2 regions of the Parasedimentitalea psychrophila genome follow, and region 2 is predicted to be linked to the other one. Evidence: riboswitches for the same ligand, from Rfam matches in the RefSeq annotation. Region 2 holds a riboswitch; the other holds the start of a gene.
What was found. A riboswitch is a leader RNA that binds a small molecule or an ion and turns the genes downstream of it on or off. The one in region 2 is predicted to bind thiamine pyrophosphate.

Region 1: linked by a shared signal. The riboswitch ahead of thiB (thiamine ABC transporter substrate binding subunit) and the one ahead of thiD (bifunctional hydroxymethylpyrimidine kinase/phosphomethylpyrimidine kinase) in region 2 are both predicted to bind thiamine pyrophosphate.

The regions. Positions count from the first base shown of each region.
Region 1 is NZ_CP127247.1:1,739,991-1,748,291, forward strand. Features, by position in the region: gene QPJ95_RS08375 (branched-chain amino acid aminotransferase) at 154-1,020, shown strand; gene QPJ95_RS08380 (DMT family transporter) at 1,096-2,037, opposite strand; gene QPJ95_RS08385 (cation transporter) at 2,156-2,782, opposite strand; gene QPJ95_RS08390 (MerR family transcriptional regulator) at 2,855-3,271, shown strand; gene QPJ95_RS08395 (AEC family transporter) at 3,285-4,229, opposite strand; gene aroC (chorismate synthase) at 4,232-5,335, opposite strand; gene QPJ95_RS08405 (hypothetical protein) at 5,509-6,294, opposite strand; TPP riboswitch at 6,551-6,645, shown strand; gene thiB (thiamine ABC transporter substrate binding subunit) at 6,677-7,654, shown strand; gene QPJ95_RS08415 (thiamine/thiamine pyrophosphate ABC transporter permease ThiP) at 7,630-8,301, shown strand, end outside.
Region 2 is NZ_CP127247.1:2,971,117-2,979,417, reverse strand. Features, by position in the region: gene QPJ95_RS14565 (TRAP transporter large permease) at 1-293, shown strand, start outside; gene QPJ95_RS14560 (malonyl-CoA decarboxylase) at 290-1,537, shown strand; gene QPJ95_RS14555 (malonate--CoA ligase) at 1,549-3,066, shown strand; TPP riboswitch at 3,191-3,291, shown strand; gene thiD (bifunctional hydroxymethylpyrimidine kinase/phosphomethylpyrimidine kinase) at 3,353-4,159, shown strand; gene QPJ95_RS14545 (FAD-dependent oxidoreductase) at 4,162-5,157, shown strand; gene thiS (sulfur carrier protein ThiS) at 5,141-5,338, shown strand; gene QPJ95_RS14535 (thiazole synthase) at 5,342-6,115, shown strand; gene QPJ95_RS14530 (thiamine phosphate synthase) at 6,112-6,708, shown strand; gene QPJ95_RS14525 (HesA/MoeB/ThiF family protein) at 6,705-7,703, shown strand; gene QPJ95_RS14520 (ABC transporter substrate-binding protein) at 7,700-8,301, shown strand, end outside.

The DNA.
Region 1 (8,301 bases), 1.2 Mb from region 2:
CCTCCTTAACTCAGCTGCGCCAGTTTAAGTCAGCGTTATTGACATTCCAAGGGTGAAGAGGTATCGAATCTAAGTTTTGGCGCAATAATCTGTCCGATACGGTCATTATTGGCGCAATAAATGAAAAGATGATGGTGCTTAGGAGGATACAGCATGTCGGGATATGATGATCGCGATGGCGTGATCTGGTTGGATGGCGAAATGGTTCCGTGGCGCGACGCACAGGTGCATGTGCTGTCTCATGCTATGCATTATGCCTCCTCGGTTTTTGAGGGCGAGCGCGCCTATAACGGTAAGATCTTCAAAAGTCGGCTGCATTCGGAACGGTTGATCAAATCTGCCGAGGCGCTGGATATGCCGATGCCGTACAGTGTTGATCAGATCGAGGCGGCCAAGGAAGAGGCGCTGAAGGCCAGCGGGCTGCAGGACGCATATGTGCGTGCATTGGTCTGGCGTGGTTCCGGCGAGGACATGGGTGTTGCCTCGGCCAAGAACCCGGTGCGCATGGCGATCGCGGTTTGGGGTTGGGGGGCCTATTACGGTGACGCCAAAATGCAGGGTGCCAAATTGGATATCGCTGAATACCAACGGCCCAGCCCGGCGACCATTCCGGTCCACGCCAAGGCGGCGGGTCTCTACATGATCTGCACCATCTCCAAGCACAAGGCCGAGGCCAAGGGCTGCTCGGATGCTCTGTTCATGGATTACCGCGGCTATGTGGCCGAGGCGACCGGCGCCAATATCTTCTTCGTCAAAGACGGCGAAGTGCACACACCGCTGCCGGATTGCTTTCTCAACGGCATCACCCGTCAGACGGTGATTGGTATGCTCAAGGATCGTGGCATCACCGTACACGAGCGTCACATCATGCCCGAGGAAATGGCCGGGTTTGAGCAGTGCTGGCTGACCGGCACCGCCGCCGAGGTTACCCCGGTGGGGCAGATCGGTGAGTATATGTTTGAGGTTGGCACCCTGACCCGCGAGATCGCCGAGGCCTACGAGGCTTTGGTTCGGGCCTGATTCCTGGTCGAAATAGAGATAGAAAACGGGCGCCCGGTGTGGTGCCCGTTTTGCATTAGGCCTTATTAGAGCCGATTATCCCCCCTTGGGGTCGATCATTGGCCGGGCTTTGCCACGCACCACTCCCAGACGGCTTTCGCGCCAGATCACCAGCCCATTGCCCGCAATGACCAATGTGGCGCCGGCCAGCATCACCAGAGTTGGCAGCTCGGCGAACCAGACATAGCCGATGATGATGGCAAACAGCATCGAGGCATAATCATAGGGTGCCAGCATTGACGCCGGGGCAAAGCGGTAAGACGAGGTCACCAGGATCTGCGCCACTCCACCGATAAATCCGCTGGCAACCAGCATCGAAAGAACGGTCCAGTTTGGCACCTGCCAGCCAAACGGCAGGGTCAGCAGCGACAGGCCGGTGGCGGTGATCGAAAAATAGAACACGATGGCGGCGGTGTGCTCGGTCTGCACCAATTGCCGGATATGGATCTGCACCATGGCCCGCGCGATGGTGGCAATCAGGATCAAAATAGCGCCCAGCGTGGCGGTGTCGCCGGTGTCCACTCCGCCGCTTAGCCGTGGCCAGATCATCACCAGCACCCCGGCCAGACCAACGATAACGGCGCTGATGCGGATCAGGCGGATGGTCTCGCCGAGAAACACCGCCGCCAGGATCAGGGTGAAAATGGGTGTTGCAAATCCGATTGCGGTGACTTCGGGCAGCGGCAGCATCCCCAACCCGGTAAAGGTCAGGCCCATCGCAGATGTCCCCAGCACCCCGCGCCAGACATGGCCCATAGGGTTTTTCGCAATCAGCCCGTGGCGCAACTCCCCGCGCATCATCAGCCAGATCACGATGATCGGAATAGCAAACAGCGACCGAAAGAAAACCGCCTCACCGGCGGTGACATGTTCGGCGGTGGCTTTGATGATCGCTGCCATGGTGGTGAACAGCCCGATGGCGGCGACCTTAAGGCCAACGGCCAGCAGTGGTCGATGCGATGTTAACGATTTTACCATGCCGCGACCCTGCGCCCCGCGGCGGCAAAGATCAATGGGCTGAATTCACCCCGATAAGCCGGGCCTGCTCATCCCATTGATCCCTTCTGATATACGATATCACCTTATTAGAGCCTGATTAATGGGCGTGAGCGGCCTCTGTCTTTTGTTCCCTGAGCGCTTGCAGCAGAATTTGGAAGGCGGAACTGAGGAACAATCCAGCCATGATACCGGCCACTATCAGGTCCGGCCAGCCAGAGGCGGTGCCCCAGACCCCCAGCGCCGCGATCATCACCGCGACGTTGCCGATGGCGTCATTGCGCGAACACAGCCAGACCGACCGCACATTGGCGTCACCGTCTTTGTAGCGCGCTAGAATCATCACCGAGGCAAGGTTGGCGGTGAGTGCCATAAAGCCAATCGAGCCCATGATCTGCGCCTGCGGCACCCCAATGTAGAACACCGAATAGACGGTGGAGCCAAACACCCACAGCCCCATCAGCAGCAGGCTGATGCCCTTGCCCATCGCGGCCAGCGAGCGGGTGCGCAGGGTGGCGCCGATCACCGCCAGCGAAATACCATAGGTCAGCGCGTCGCCGAGAAAATCCAGCGCATCCGCCTTGAGCGCCTGACTGCCGGACATCTGACCGGCACTCATCTCGACCCCAAACATGGCCGCATTGATGGCGATCACCAGCCATAACCTTCGTTTATAATCCGCCGAAACCCCATCAAATTGGGCGTTATGGCCGCAGCATCCTGCCATTTCACTTGTCCTTTTGTCTGATTCGAGGTCAATGTAATTGCTCTAGTCCCTAGAGGTTCAAGAGGTTTAATAATGTATTCCATTGGCGCAATGTCCAAGGCCACCGGGGTTAAGGTGCCGACCATCCGCTATTACGAAGACATCGGTTTGCTGCGTGCTCCGGGGCGCAATGCGGGCAATCAGCGGCGCTATGATCAGCACGGCAAAGAGACATTGGGGTTCATCAAACACGCCCGAGATCTGGGTTTTGGGCTGGACGATATCCGGGCTCTGATGCGGCTGAATGGCGATCTGGGCACAGATTGCGCCGAGGCCGACCGTATTGCGGCCAGCCAGTTGGTCAATGTTCAGGCCCGAATTGCCAAGCTGCAACAATTGGCGACTGAACTGGAGCGGATCAGTCACCTGTGTGACGGTGGCAACGGTGGCCAGTGTCGGGTGCTGACGGCGCTGGGCGATCACAGCCAATGCACCAGCGCCCATGACTAGACTGTGGCGTGGCTCAGGTCAGCCAGAGTAGAAACAGGCTGAGCGTGACAAAGGCGCCTGTGGTGGCGCCCAGCACTGCAAGGCTGGCCGCCCCCTGCAGTTTCAGCTTCTGGGCAAACACCGTATAAGAGCCAAACATTGGCATCGCGGCCGATATGATCACCGCGCTGCGCATCTCCGGGCTAAGCTGGATCAGCCCAAAGAACGTCAGAATGATCACCGCAAGCCCCACCAGAGCCGGATGCAGAATGAGTTTGATGCCGGTGATCTGCGCCGCCAGACTTCGGTTGCCATGCAGTGGCAGCCCAACCAGTGACCCTCCGATGACCACCAGTGACAGCGCTCCGGCCGAGGCCGCCAGCATTTGGATAAACCGGCCAACCGGGGCGGGCAGTGACAGATCAATCAGCGACGCCGCCAGCCCAAGCAACAGACCGATCATCAGCGGCATACGGAGCAGTTTCAGCAGGGCAGTGCCAAACTGTTGGTACGCCGGCTGGGTGTTGTCGCTGTCGGCCAGCTCCATCAGCACCAGGCAGATCGGAACCAACAGCAGGGTTTCGACCAGAAAGTTCAGGGTCAGGACGCTGCTGGCCAGATCGGGAAACAGCAACAGCATGATTGGAAATCCGATGAAGGCACTGTTTGGGCAGGTCGATCCCATGACCCCAAGTGCTCGCCGCTTTGGGTCGAGGTTTCCCAGGCTGAACAGCGCATAGGAAAACCCAATGGTCGCCAGCCCGCCGAGGCCATAGACCAGCATGTAATCCGGTTGAAATATGTCGCTTATGTCGCGCGACGATACCGCATTGAACAGCAGCGCCGGCAGGGCAATATTCATCACATATTGCCCGAAACTGCGCATTTCAGCGGCGCTGAACCATCCCTTATAGACAATCAGGTAGCCCAATCCGATGGTGGCATAGATCGGGAACGTAATCGCCAGAATGGTTGCCATGACTAGCCGATTACCCCTTGGTTTTCGCCGATCTGTCCCCGGTGCAACAACAGATGGTCCAGAATGACACAGGCCATCATCGCCTCTCCCACCGGCACCGCGCGGATGCCGACGCAGGGGTCGTGGCGGCCCTTGGTGATCACCTCGGCCGAGGAGCCGTCCTTGCGGATCGACTGGCGCGGGGTCAGGATCGACGAGGTTGGCTTGACGGCAAACCGCACCACAATGTCCTGACCGCTGGAGATCCCGCCCAGGATGCCGCCCGAATGGTTCGAGGAATAGACCGGTGAGCCATCGTTGCCACGAAAGATTTCATCGGCGTTTTCTGAGCCCTTCAGCCGCGCGGCATTCATGCCTTCGCCAATCTCGACGCCTTTGACAGCGTTGATCGACATCATCGCTGCCGCCAGTTCAGTGTCGAGCTTGCTATAGATCGGCGCACCGATGCCGGCAGGCACGCCGCGGGCTACAATCTCGACAATGGCACCGACAGAATCATGGTCCTTGCGCAGATCTTGCAGATAATCCTCCCAACCCTGCACCGCAGCCGCATCGGGGATCCAGAAATCGTTTTTGTCGATGGCGTCCCAGTCGAACCGCGAGCGGTCGATCTCCATCTCTCCCATCGCCACCATATAGCCCTTGATCTCCAGTCCGGGGATCAGGGCTTTGATTGCCTCGCGGGCAATCCCGCCAGCCGCAACCCGGGCTGCTGTTTCACGGGCCGAGCTGCGGCCGCCACCGCGATAGTCGCGGTTGCCGTATTTCTGGTAATAGGTGATATCGGCGTGGCCGGGCCGAAAGGTATTGGCGATATCGCCATAATCCTTGGAGCGCTGGTCGGTGTTTTCGATCATCAGCTGGATCGGGGTGCCGGTTGTCTTGCCCTCAAACACCCCCGACAGGATTTTCACCGCATCGGGCTCGTTGCGCTGGGTCATGTTCTTGTTCTGACCGGGGCGGCGCTTGTCCAGCCATGCCTGCAGCATGTCCGGCTCCAGCGGCACATTGGGCGGGCATCCGTCAACCGTGGCCCCCAGCGCCGGGCCGTGGCTTTCGCCCCAGGTGGTGAAACGGAAGAGATGGCCAAAGCTATTCATCGACATGGGGCAGGCTCCTTTGTCCGACGTGCTTAGCCTCGCTGCGCTGCTGTCTCAAGGGGTATTGGCTGACCCTCCGATTCTAGTCTGGACCCTGCACAAAAAAATGGCCGCTCCTGAAAGAACAGAAGCGGTCATCCGAAAGCCGGGGGAAATGGTTTTTGAAGAAAGGACCGGGATTAAGGGGGGGGGGGCGGAGGGTCCATCGTCAGAGCGCCCATCAAAGAGCCAATAACAGTCGAAAAGGTCGAGTGGCCGTGTAGGGGCTTGCGGCCCTTGCTGGCTTCGCGGCCCAGCGGAACAGTCAGCGACAGGCGCATTTGATCCCTGGGGTAGCCGTCAAGTTCATACCGTCCAAAGCTGGCATTCAGATATGCTGGGACTGGGGTATTTGCCGACAGGTCATAGCCAAAGGAAACACCATAGTCGCTGAGGCCGAAAATGTCATCAATGTATTCACGGTCAAAATATGCGCCTATGTCGAGCCCGTTGGCAAAAGCGTAGTTGGCGGTCACGCCACCAACTGTGCTTTTCAGACCCATATCGCTTGAATCGCCGCGGCCCAGGTATCCGCTGAAGACAACATTCTGAACGTTGTAGCTTCCCTGCACACCGTAGTGATAAATCCCATAGGAACCCCCATCACCAGACAGGCGGGAGACATCCAGGAACGCACCGGCGGTTGCATTTTCAAAGCCCGTGTAGTCGCCAGACAGTGACAGAACGGTCAGGTCTAAATCATCCGAACCAGACCCCACGCGGGAATAGGCAATACCGCCATCCAGCACGAATGTTTCGCCGAATGACAGGCTGCCAGATGCGCCGAGATCATTGGTGTTGAGAGAATAACCACCCTCGGACAGGCGGCTGTAACCAAGTGTAAACTCGGCGCCATTGAACTCAGCGGCGCTAAGGCCACTGGAGGAACCGATGATGGCAACAGCCAGTAAGGTCTTGTTAATCATTGAGCTTTCTTAATTTTTTGCTCCACGGCAATTAGGATGTATGGACATCATTGGCAAGCTATTGAATTCCCCACCATCAATTTTTTTCTCCCCGGTTTGAGATCCGCCGTTTTGGCGATCCGGAGGCTGACCCTTGCGCCCCATCACCGAAACCCAAGCGGTTTTGCCCCGTCACGGCCCCGTCCGGCCCGGTGGCAAAGTCTTGTGGTCTGTCGTGTGATCCCGCTTGCCTTTATGCCCCATGCCGCCTAGGTCTCGCCCCACCTCGGGGTGCAGGTCAGACCTGCTGAGATCAAACCCGTTGAACCTGAACCGGCTAACACCGGCGGAGGGAAGGTCTGGGAACACATCCCCCTTGCCCAACGCCGCAATGGAGGATGCCATGAAGTATCTTGTACTTGCAGCGGGACTGTTGAGCACCACAGCGGCAAATGCCGACGTGCCCGAACTGACCGTTTATACCTATGACAGCTTTGTTTCCGATTGGGGCCCCGGCCCGGCGGTGGAAGAGGCCTTTGAAAAGATCTGTGGCTGTGATTTGAAACTGGTCGGGGCCGGCGATGGCGCCGCCCTGCTGGCGCGGATCAGGCTGGAAGGCGCACGTTCGGATGCCGATGTGGTTCTGGGGCTGGATACCAATCTGACCGCCGCCGCCAAGGCAACAGGTCTGTTTGCCGACCATGCGGTGAGCGCCGACTACACGTTGCCGATCGAGTGGAACGACAAAACCTTTGCGCCCTATGACTGGGGCTATTTCTCATTTGTGCATAACGCCGATGCGGCCGCACCTGCAAATTTCAAGGATCTTGCCGCAAGTGACGCGAAAATCGTCATTCAGGATCCACGCTCCTCCACCCCTGGTCTGGGCCTGCTGATGTGGGTCAAGGCGGCTTATGGTGACGATGCACCGGCGATCTGGGCTGATCTGTCGGACAATATCGTCACCGTCACCAAAGGCTGGTCCGAAGCCTATGGGCTGTTCTTGGAGGGCGAGGCCGACATGGTGCTGTCTTATACCACTTCGCCAGCCTATCACCTGATCGCCGAGGAGGACGCCTCCAAGGCTGCGGCGCTGTTTGACGAAGGGCATTACGTGCAGGTTGAGGTTGCCGGTAAGCTGGCCGCCAGTGATCAGCCCGAGCTGGCCGATCAGTTCCTGGACTTCATGGTCTCCGATGCGTTCCAGTCGATCATCCCGACCACCAACTGGATGTATCCGGCGGTGACCCCTGCGGCGGGCCTGCCTGCTGGTTTTGAAACCCTGGTGCAGCCGGGCAAATCACTGCTGCTGAGTGAAGACGAGGCGGCCTCCCTTCGGGATGTTGCATTGGACGAATGGCTGACTGCGCTCAGCCAGTAAGCCCGAGACTGGGGATTGGCGCCGCCATTTTGGTGGCAGCGCTGATCCTTGGGACTCTGGCGGCTGTCGCCCTGCGCGCCGAACCCGGTCGCGGCTTGGGCAGCAGTGATTGGGCGGCGTTGCGCTTCACCCTGATCCAGGCTTGCCTGTCGGCAGGGCTGAGTGTGGCGCTGGCGATCCCGGTTGCACGCGCCCTGGCACGGCGCCGCTTTAGGGGTCGCCGGCTGCTGATATCACTGCTGGGCGCGCCGTTCATCCTGCCGGTTATTGTTGCGATCCTCGGTCTGTTGACAGTGTTTGGTCGGGCAGGCTGGTTTAGCAGCGGGCTGGCGCTGCTGGGGCTGGAGCCGGTGCAGATCTACGGGTTGCACGGTGTGGTTCTGGCACATGTGTTTTTCAACCTGCCACTGGCAACCCGGCTGGTGTTGCAGGGCTGGCAGGAAATCCCCGCCGAACGGTTCCGGCTGGCGGCGCAACTGGGCGCCGATGCGCGGGCGATGCGGCAGCTGTTGGAATATCCGATGCTGAAACGTATTGTGCCCGGCGCTTTGGCGGTGGTGTTTGCCATCTGCCTGTCCAGCTTTGCGGTGGCGCTGACCCTGGGTGGCGGGCCACGGGCCACCACCATCGAGCTGGCAATCTATCAG
Region 2 (8,301 bases):
CGGTGATCCTGATGGCGGCGCCGATCCTGCTGCCGATCATCATCACAGCGGGCTTTGACCCGATCTGGTTTGCGGTGATTTTGACCATCAATATGGAGATCGGGTTGATCTCGCCGCCGGTCGGTCTGAACCTCTATGTGATCAGCGGCATTGCCCCTGACATCTCGCTCAAAACTATACTTTTGGGCTCACTGCCCTATGTGGCCTGTATGGTGCTGGCGATTGTGCTGCTCTGCCTGTTCCCCGGTCTTGCGACCTGGTTGCCAGACGCAGTCATGGGGGCCCGGTTATGAGCTTTCTTGCGGATCTTCTGAACACGGTGTTTGAGCGCCGCTATCGCGGTGCCTCGGAACCCGACCATCAGGGCCGCTCTATCGACGAGCTGTGCAGCGATCTGTTAAGCAGCTCGGGCGAGGTCTCCGGCATGGTCCTCGCCCGGCATATCCTCGACAGTTACGCGGCTATGGACGGGGACGGAAGGCACGCGTTCTTTACCTACCTGACGGATCATCTGGGCATTATCCCCGATGAAGTATCAAGCGCCTTAGAGGCCTATTCGGCTGAGCCCAGCAAATCCACCTACCAACATTTCATGGCGGCCTCTGAACCGCGGCGCCAGGAACTGGCGCGCCGGTTGAACCAGGTGCCAGGCGCCACCAAGCAGCTGGTCGAGATGCGCAAGGACCTGCTGAAACTGACCCGAGACCACCCGCAACTGGCGGTGGTCGATCTGGATCTGCGGCACCTGTTCGCCTCCTGGTTCAATCTCGGCTTTCTGGTGCTGCGGCCGATCAGCTGGCAAAGCCCGGCGGACATTCTCGACAAGATCATCGCCTATGAGGCGGTGCATGCCATTCACAGCTGGGACGATCTGCGCCGCCGCCTGCAACCTGCCGACCGGCGCTGTTTTGGCTTTTTTCACCCGGCAATGCCGGATGAGCCGCTGATTTTTGTCGAGGTCGCCCTGACCAAAGGCATACCCGCATCGGTGCAGGGGCTGCTGGCGGATGAGCGCGACAATATCGCGGCACAGGCCGCCGACACCGCGGTGTTCTACTCGATCTCCAACTGTCAGGCCGGACTGGCCGGGATCTCGTTCGGAAACTCGCTGATCAAACAGGTGGTTGCCGATCTGTCGCGCGAATTGCCCAACCTGAAAACCTTTGTCACCCTGTCGCCGATTCCCGGCCTGAACCGCTGGCTGGAGCAGGCCGGAGCGCCGACCGACGCGAGGGATGCCGAGCAGCAGCGCAAGATCGCCGCCCATTACCTGTTGACCGCCAAACGTCCCAACGGCGCGCCCTATGATCCGGTGGCGCGTTTCCATCTGGGCAATGGCGCCCTGATCCACGCGGTCCACGCCGGCGCCGACCTGTCGGAAAACGGTCTGGCACAATCCGGTGGCGCAATGGTGAATTATCTCTATGACCTGCCGCTGATATCGCAGAACCACGAACAATTTGCCTCGGCCCATACCGTAGTCGCATCCGCCGAAGTTACCGCCCTGAGCGCCGCCGCCCAACTGCAAGACACATGAGGACACTTTCGATGACCAACCCTCTCTATGACACTCTCTTTGGTCGCTACGCCGGCAAAACCACGCCGTTTCTGCATCTGACGGATGGCAGCTCGGTGACCCATGACGATTTCCTGTGCATGGCGGCGCGCTATGCGCATGTGTTGCGCGACGCCGGGGTCGCGCCGGGTGAGCGGCTGGCGGTTCAGGTTGAGAAATCACCGCAGGCGCTGGCGATCTATGCCGCCTGCGTGCAGGCAGGCATCGTGTTTCTGCCGCTCAACACCGCCTATACCGCAGCCGAGGTCTCGTATTTTGTGGAGAACAGCGGCGCCAAACTGCTGGTCTGCGACAGCGTCAATCGGGCGGCTCTTGCGCCCGTCGCCCAAGCCGCCGGGGCGCTGCTGGAAACGCTGGATGCCGATGGCACTGGTTCGCTCACCACCCTGGCCGCAACCAAACCTGACGGCTTTCCCACCGTTGCCAGACAGCTGGATGACCTGGCCGCCTTTCTCTATACCTCGGGCACCACGGGGCGCTCCAAGGGCGCCATGCTGAGCCAGCAAAACCTGCTGTCCAATGCCGAAACCCTGGTCGATTACTGGCAGTTCACCGATCGCGACGTGCTGCTGCACGCCTTGCCGATCTTTCACACCCACGGGCTGTTTGTCGCCACAAACGTCACCCTGCTGGCCGGTGGTTCAATGATCTTTCTGCCCCGGTTCAATTGCGATCAGGTGATCGAAAACCTAGGCCCTGCCACGGTCATGATGGGGGTGCCGACCTTTTATACCCGGTTGCTGGATGACGCCCGCTTTACCAAGCAGCTGACCCGCCACATGCGGCTGTTCATCTCGGGCAGTGCGCCGCTATTGGCCGATACCCATATCCAGTTCGAGAGCCGCACCACCCATCGCATTCTGGAACGCTATGGCATGACCGAAACCAATATGAACACCTCGAACCCCTACGATGGCGAACGCCGCGCCGGCACGGTTGGCAGACCCTTGCCGGGGGTGGAGCTGAAAATCACCGATACCGCCACCGGCGACACTCTGCCAGATGGCGAGATCGGCCAGATCGAGGTGCGCGGGCCCAACGTCTTTCAAGGCTACTGGCAGATGCCGGAAAAAACCGCCGAAGAGCTGCGCGCGAATGGGTTTTTCATCACCGGCGATCTGGGGGTGATTGATGCGCAGGGCTATGTGCAGATTGTCGGACGCAACAAAGACCTAATCATCTCAGGCGGCTACAACATTTATCCCAAAGAGGTCGAACTGGTTCTGGACGACCAACCCGGCGTATTGGAAAGCGCGGTGATCGGCGTGCCGCACCCCGACTTTGGCGAAACCGTTGTCGGTTTTCTTGTCGCCAGCGATGAAACCGGGCCGGATTTGCAGGCGATCAGCGCCACCGTGGGCGACTCACTGGCCCGCTTCAAGCACCCCAAAAAGTTGATCGTGCTGCCGGAACTGCCGCGAAACACCATGGGAAAGGTGCAAAAAAACCTCCTGCGTGAGGAATATAGCCGGTTGTTCGCCGCGCAATAACGGGTCATAAAAACAACAGTGTTTCGACCGTATTTCGAACCGAGCCCTCGGGCGGAATCGGTCGTCATCCAGAGCATGCAGGCGTGAACCGCTTGCATGCTCTCCTTGTATTCACTAAACCACAGCCAATCCGTCGGGGGGCCCTTAAGGGCTGAGAGATGCTTGCATCGACCCGTCGAACCTGATCCGGGCAATACCGGCGTAGGGAACGGATCGATGCGTTTATGTGGCGCCCTGACTCTCGTTTCCTGTGCTGCCTTGCCCTTGTTTTTACGAAGGGCGCAGAATGAAAACGACACCCATTGCATTGACAATCGCTGGCTCGGACAGCGGTGGCGGGGCCGGTATACAGGCCGATCTCAAGGCGTTTTCAGCCAATCATGTCTATGGCGCCAGCGTCATCACAGCTGTCACCGCGCAGAACACCTGCAAAGTCACCGCCGTGCACGCGATCCCCGCGGATGTGGTGCGGGCGCAAATCGACGCGGTGCTGTCGGACCTGAAACCGCAGGTGATCAAGCTCGGCATGTTGTTTTCGCCGGCGATCATCCGAACCGTCGCCAATGCGCTGTCTGGTTACGACGGTATGGTCATTCTGGACCCGGTGATGATTGCCAAATCCGGCGACGCGCTGCTGCAAGAGGACGCCGTTGAGGCCCTGAAATCCGAGCTGCTGCCACGCGCTGATCTGCTAACCCCCAACCTGCCCGAGGCCGCCTGCCTGCTGGGCCGTGATGTCGCGCAGGATCTGACCAGCCAGGAGGATCAGGCCCGCGCGCTGCTGGCGCTCGGCCCCAAAGCAGTGCTGATGAAGGGCGGTCACAGCACCGGGGTCACCTGTACCGATCTATTGCTGGCCGGACCCACAGCGCCACTGCTTCTGTCAGCGCCCCGCGTCAACACCCGCAACACCCATGGCACCGGCTGCACCTATTCCGCAGCCATAGCGGCGCAGCTGGCACAGGGCTTGCCACTACCGGCGGCAGTGACGGCGGCGCATGGCTATTTGCAACAGGCGATCATCGCTGCGGATCAGCTGACCATCGGCAGCGGCCATGGGCCGGTGCATCACTTCTACGCGGTCTGGAGCTAATCATGGTTGAGATCACCATCATCGGCGCCGGCGTTGTCGGGCTCTGTGTCGCCCGCGAATTGCGCGACCGAGGCGCCCATGTTCAGCTTTACGACCGGGGTGGCGCCCCCGGCGCGCATAGCTGCTCGTGGTGGGCCGGCGGTATGCTTGCCCCCTATTGCGAGGCCGAAAGCGCCGCGCCAGAGGTGCTGCGCCTTGGCGGCGATGCGGCCAGCTGGTGGCAGCAGAAGACCGGGTTGGTGCAGCAAAAGGGATCTCTGGTTCTGTCGCAGCACCGCGATCAGGGCCAGCTGCGCCAGTTTGCCCGCCGCACCAGCCATTTTGATCATGTGGACCGCGACCAGATAGCCGCGCTGGAACCCGATCTGGGGGATCGCTTTTCTGCCGGGCTGTTGTTTGCCAGCGAAGCCCATATCTGCCCGCGCTCTGCGCTCACCTGCCTGCATCAGTCGCTCTTGGCCGATGGGGTGGACTTCATCCAGGCCGAACGCGACCCGGCCGACAGTGCTAGGCTTGGGCTGACCATCGACTGCCGCGGCTATGGCGCGCGGGATGTGCTGAGTGATTTGCGCGGTGTCAAAGGTGAGATGCTGATGCTGTCCTGCCCGGATGTCAGCCTGTCGCGCACCCTGCGCCTGCTGCATCCGCGCATCCCGCTGTATGTGGTGCCACGCGGCAACGGCATTTTCATGGTCGGCGCCACCATGATTGAGAGCAGCGCCAGCAGCCATGTGACGGCGCGCTCGCTGCTGGAAATGCTCAGCGCCGCCTACGCCCTGTCCCCCGCCTTTGGCGAGGCTGAGGTGCTGGAAACCGGCGTCGATACCCGCCCCGCCTTTGCCGACAATCTGCCGCGCGTGCAGCGCGACGGAAATCTGATCCGGGTCAATGGATTTTACCGGCACGGCTATCTATTGGCCCCGGGTTTTGGCCGCCGGGTTGGCGACATGATCTTTGGCACAAACCAAGAAGAGAACATCCATGAACATTCAGCTTAACGGGAAACCACGCAGCACCCTGGCCACCACCCTGGCGCAACTGCTGGCCGAGGCAGGCTTTGGCAGCGCGACTGTCGCGACAGCGGTAAATGGCGCCTTTGTGCCGCTGGCCCTGCGCACGAGGCAGGACCTGAAAGACGGCGATCAGATTGAAGTGCTGGCGCCGATGCAGGGAGGTTGAGAGATGCGAGATTTCTACGGAACAAAGCTGGCCAATGGCCTGATGCTGGGCACTGCTCAGTTCCCCTCGCCCGCCATTCTGGCCGAGGCCTTTCAACGCAGTGGCGCCAGCGTCGCCACCGTGTCTCTGCGCCGGGAAAGCGGTGCGGGTCGTGCGGGGCAGGATTTCTGGGCCCTGATCCGGGATCTTGGAGTGCGGGTGCTGCCCAATACCGCCGGCTGCCACAGCGTCAAAGAGGCCGTCACCACCGCCCATATGGCGCGCGAGGTGTTTGGCACCAAATGGATCAAGCTTGAGGTCATCGGCGAGGCAGACACCCTGCAGCCGGATGTCTTTGGTCTGGTCGAGGCGGCGCGCATTCTGGTTGAGGACGGGTTTCAGGTGTTCCCCTACACCACCGAGGATCTGGTGGTCGCCGACAGGCTGCTGAATGCTGGCTGTCAGGTGCTGATGCCCTGGGGGGCGCCGATTGGCTCTGGCATGGGGTTGAACAACCTGTTTGGCCTGCGCGCCCTGCGGGCTCATTTCCCCGATACCCCACTGGTGATTGATGCCGGGCTGGGCCTGCCGTCGCAGGCAGCGCAGGCGATGGAGCTGGGCTTTGATGCGGTGCTGTTGAACACTGCGGTGGCCAGGGCCGGCGACCCGGCGCAAATGGCCGAGGGTTTTGCTGCTGCGATCCATGCCGGCCAGCTTGCCGCGCGGGCCGACCCGATGGAGCCCCGCGACATGGCGGCGCCCTCGACCCCGGTTATCGGCAAGGCGTTTCTGTCATGAGGCTGGATCGTTTCTACCCGATTTTCGACGATACCAAGTGGCTGCGACGGCTGTTGCCGCTGGGGATCAAGCTGGTGCAGCTGCGCATCAAGGATGCCGCCCCAGAGGAGCTGCGGGCCGAGATCATCGCCGCGCGGGATCTGTGCCGGGCGGCGGGCTGCACCCTGGTGATCAATGATCACTGGCAAATCGCCCTCGACGAGGGCTGCGACTTTATTCACTTGGGACAGGAGGATCTGGACTGTGCCGACATCGCCGCCATCCGCAAGGCCGGGATGCGGCTGGGGCTCAGCACCCATGACCGCGCCGAGCTGGACCGGGCTATGGCGCTGGCTCCGGATTACATCGCCCTTGGCCCGGTCTACCCCACCATCCTGAAGAAAATGAAATGGCAACCGCAGGGGCTGGCAAAGCTGACCGAGTGGAAATCGCTGATCGGCGACACCCCTCTGATCGCCATTGGCGGTATGGGTGTCGACCGCGCGCCGGGGGCTTTTGCGGCTGGCGCCGATGTGGTGGCAGCGGTCACCGACATCACCCTGAACGCAGATCCCGACGCACGGGTCAAAACCTGGATCGAGGTGACCAGATGAGCCGCTACGGACGCCAGATACTGCTGCCCGAAGTCGGCGTGAGCGGACAGAACACCCTTGGCGCCGCCCATGCGCTGGTGATTGGCGCCGGTGGGCTGGGCAGTCCGGTGCTGCCCTATCTGGCCGCGGCCGGACTGGGCCAGATCACCCTTGTGGACCCCGATGTGGTGTCGCTGAGCAATCTGCACCGACAGGTGCTGTTCCGCCAGGATGATATTGGGCAAAGCAAGGCACAGGTGGCAGCGCAGGCCCTGCGCGGGCTGAACCCGGACTGTCGGGTCACTCCGATTGCAAATCCCCTGACCCCGGCCAATGCCATGGATCTGGTGCAAGCCGCTGACATCGTGCTGGATTGTGCCGACAGTTTTGCTGTCAGCTATATCCTGTCCGATGCCTGCTTGGCGCTGGACAAGCCGCTGATCTCGGCCTCAGTGCTGGGGTTTCAGGGCTATGTGGGCGGCTTTTGCGGCCAGGCCCCGTCGCTGCGGGCGCTGTTTCCCGAGCTGCCCGACCGGGCGGCATCCTGCGACAGCGCCGGGGTGATGGGGCCTGTGGTGGGCACCATAGGCGCGATGCAGGCGCAGATGGCGCTGAACACATTGCTGGGCCTGTCGCCCTCGCCACTGGGGCAACTGGTTCGCTTTGACCTGCACAGCCTGCGCATCGCTGATTTTCGCTTTGACGGCGCAGCGGAACCCGAGGCGGCACTGAGTTTCATCGCCCCCGAGGCCCTCACCGCAAGCGATTTTGTGGTCGATCTGCGCAGCCCCGAGGAGGCCGCCACCCCGATCACCGCTTTGGCCCTTCGCCTGACAGTCGATGAGCTGAAGTTCAGCCGTCCCAGCCCGGCCACTGGCCAGCGGGCGGTGCTGGTCTGCCGGTCGGGCCTGCGTGCCTGGCAGGCGGCGCGGGCGATGCAAAGCTACTGGACCGGCGACATCACCCTCATTGCACTGGGCGACCCTGCCCCCCATCCGAAAGGCCCCCTCTCATGAAACTCCTCTCTCTGACCACCGCGCTGGCATTGGCCGCGTCACCGCTGATGGCGCAGGACAAGATGACCCTGCTGCTGGACTGGTTCGTCAACCCCGACCACGGGCCGATCATTGTGGCGCAGGAAAAGGGATATTTCGCTGAACAGGATCTGCAGGTCGAGATCATCGCCCCGGCGGATCCCTCGGACCCGCCCAAGATGGTCGCCGCCGGTCAGGCTGATCTGGCGATCTCATACCAGCCGCAGCTGCACCTGCAGATCCACCAGGGCCTGCCGCTGCAACGGGTTGGCACCCTGGTGGCGACGCCGCTGAACTGCCTGCTGGCGCTGAAAGACGGGCCCATCTCCTCACCCGCGGATCTGCAGGGCAAAAAGGTCGGGTTCTCGGTTGGCGGTGTCGAAGAGGCGGTGCTGGGGACGATCCTGACAACCTATGGCCTGACACTGGACGATGTGGAACTGGTCAATGTGAACTGGTCGCTGTCGCCGTCGCTGATGTCGGGTCAGGTTGACGCGGTGATCGGCGCCTTTCGCAATTTTGAGCTGAACCAGATGGAGATAGAAGGCATCGAAGGCCGCTGTTTCTACGTCGAAGAACA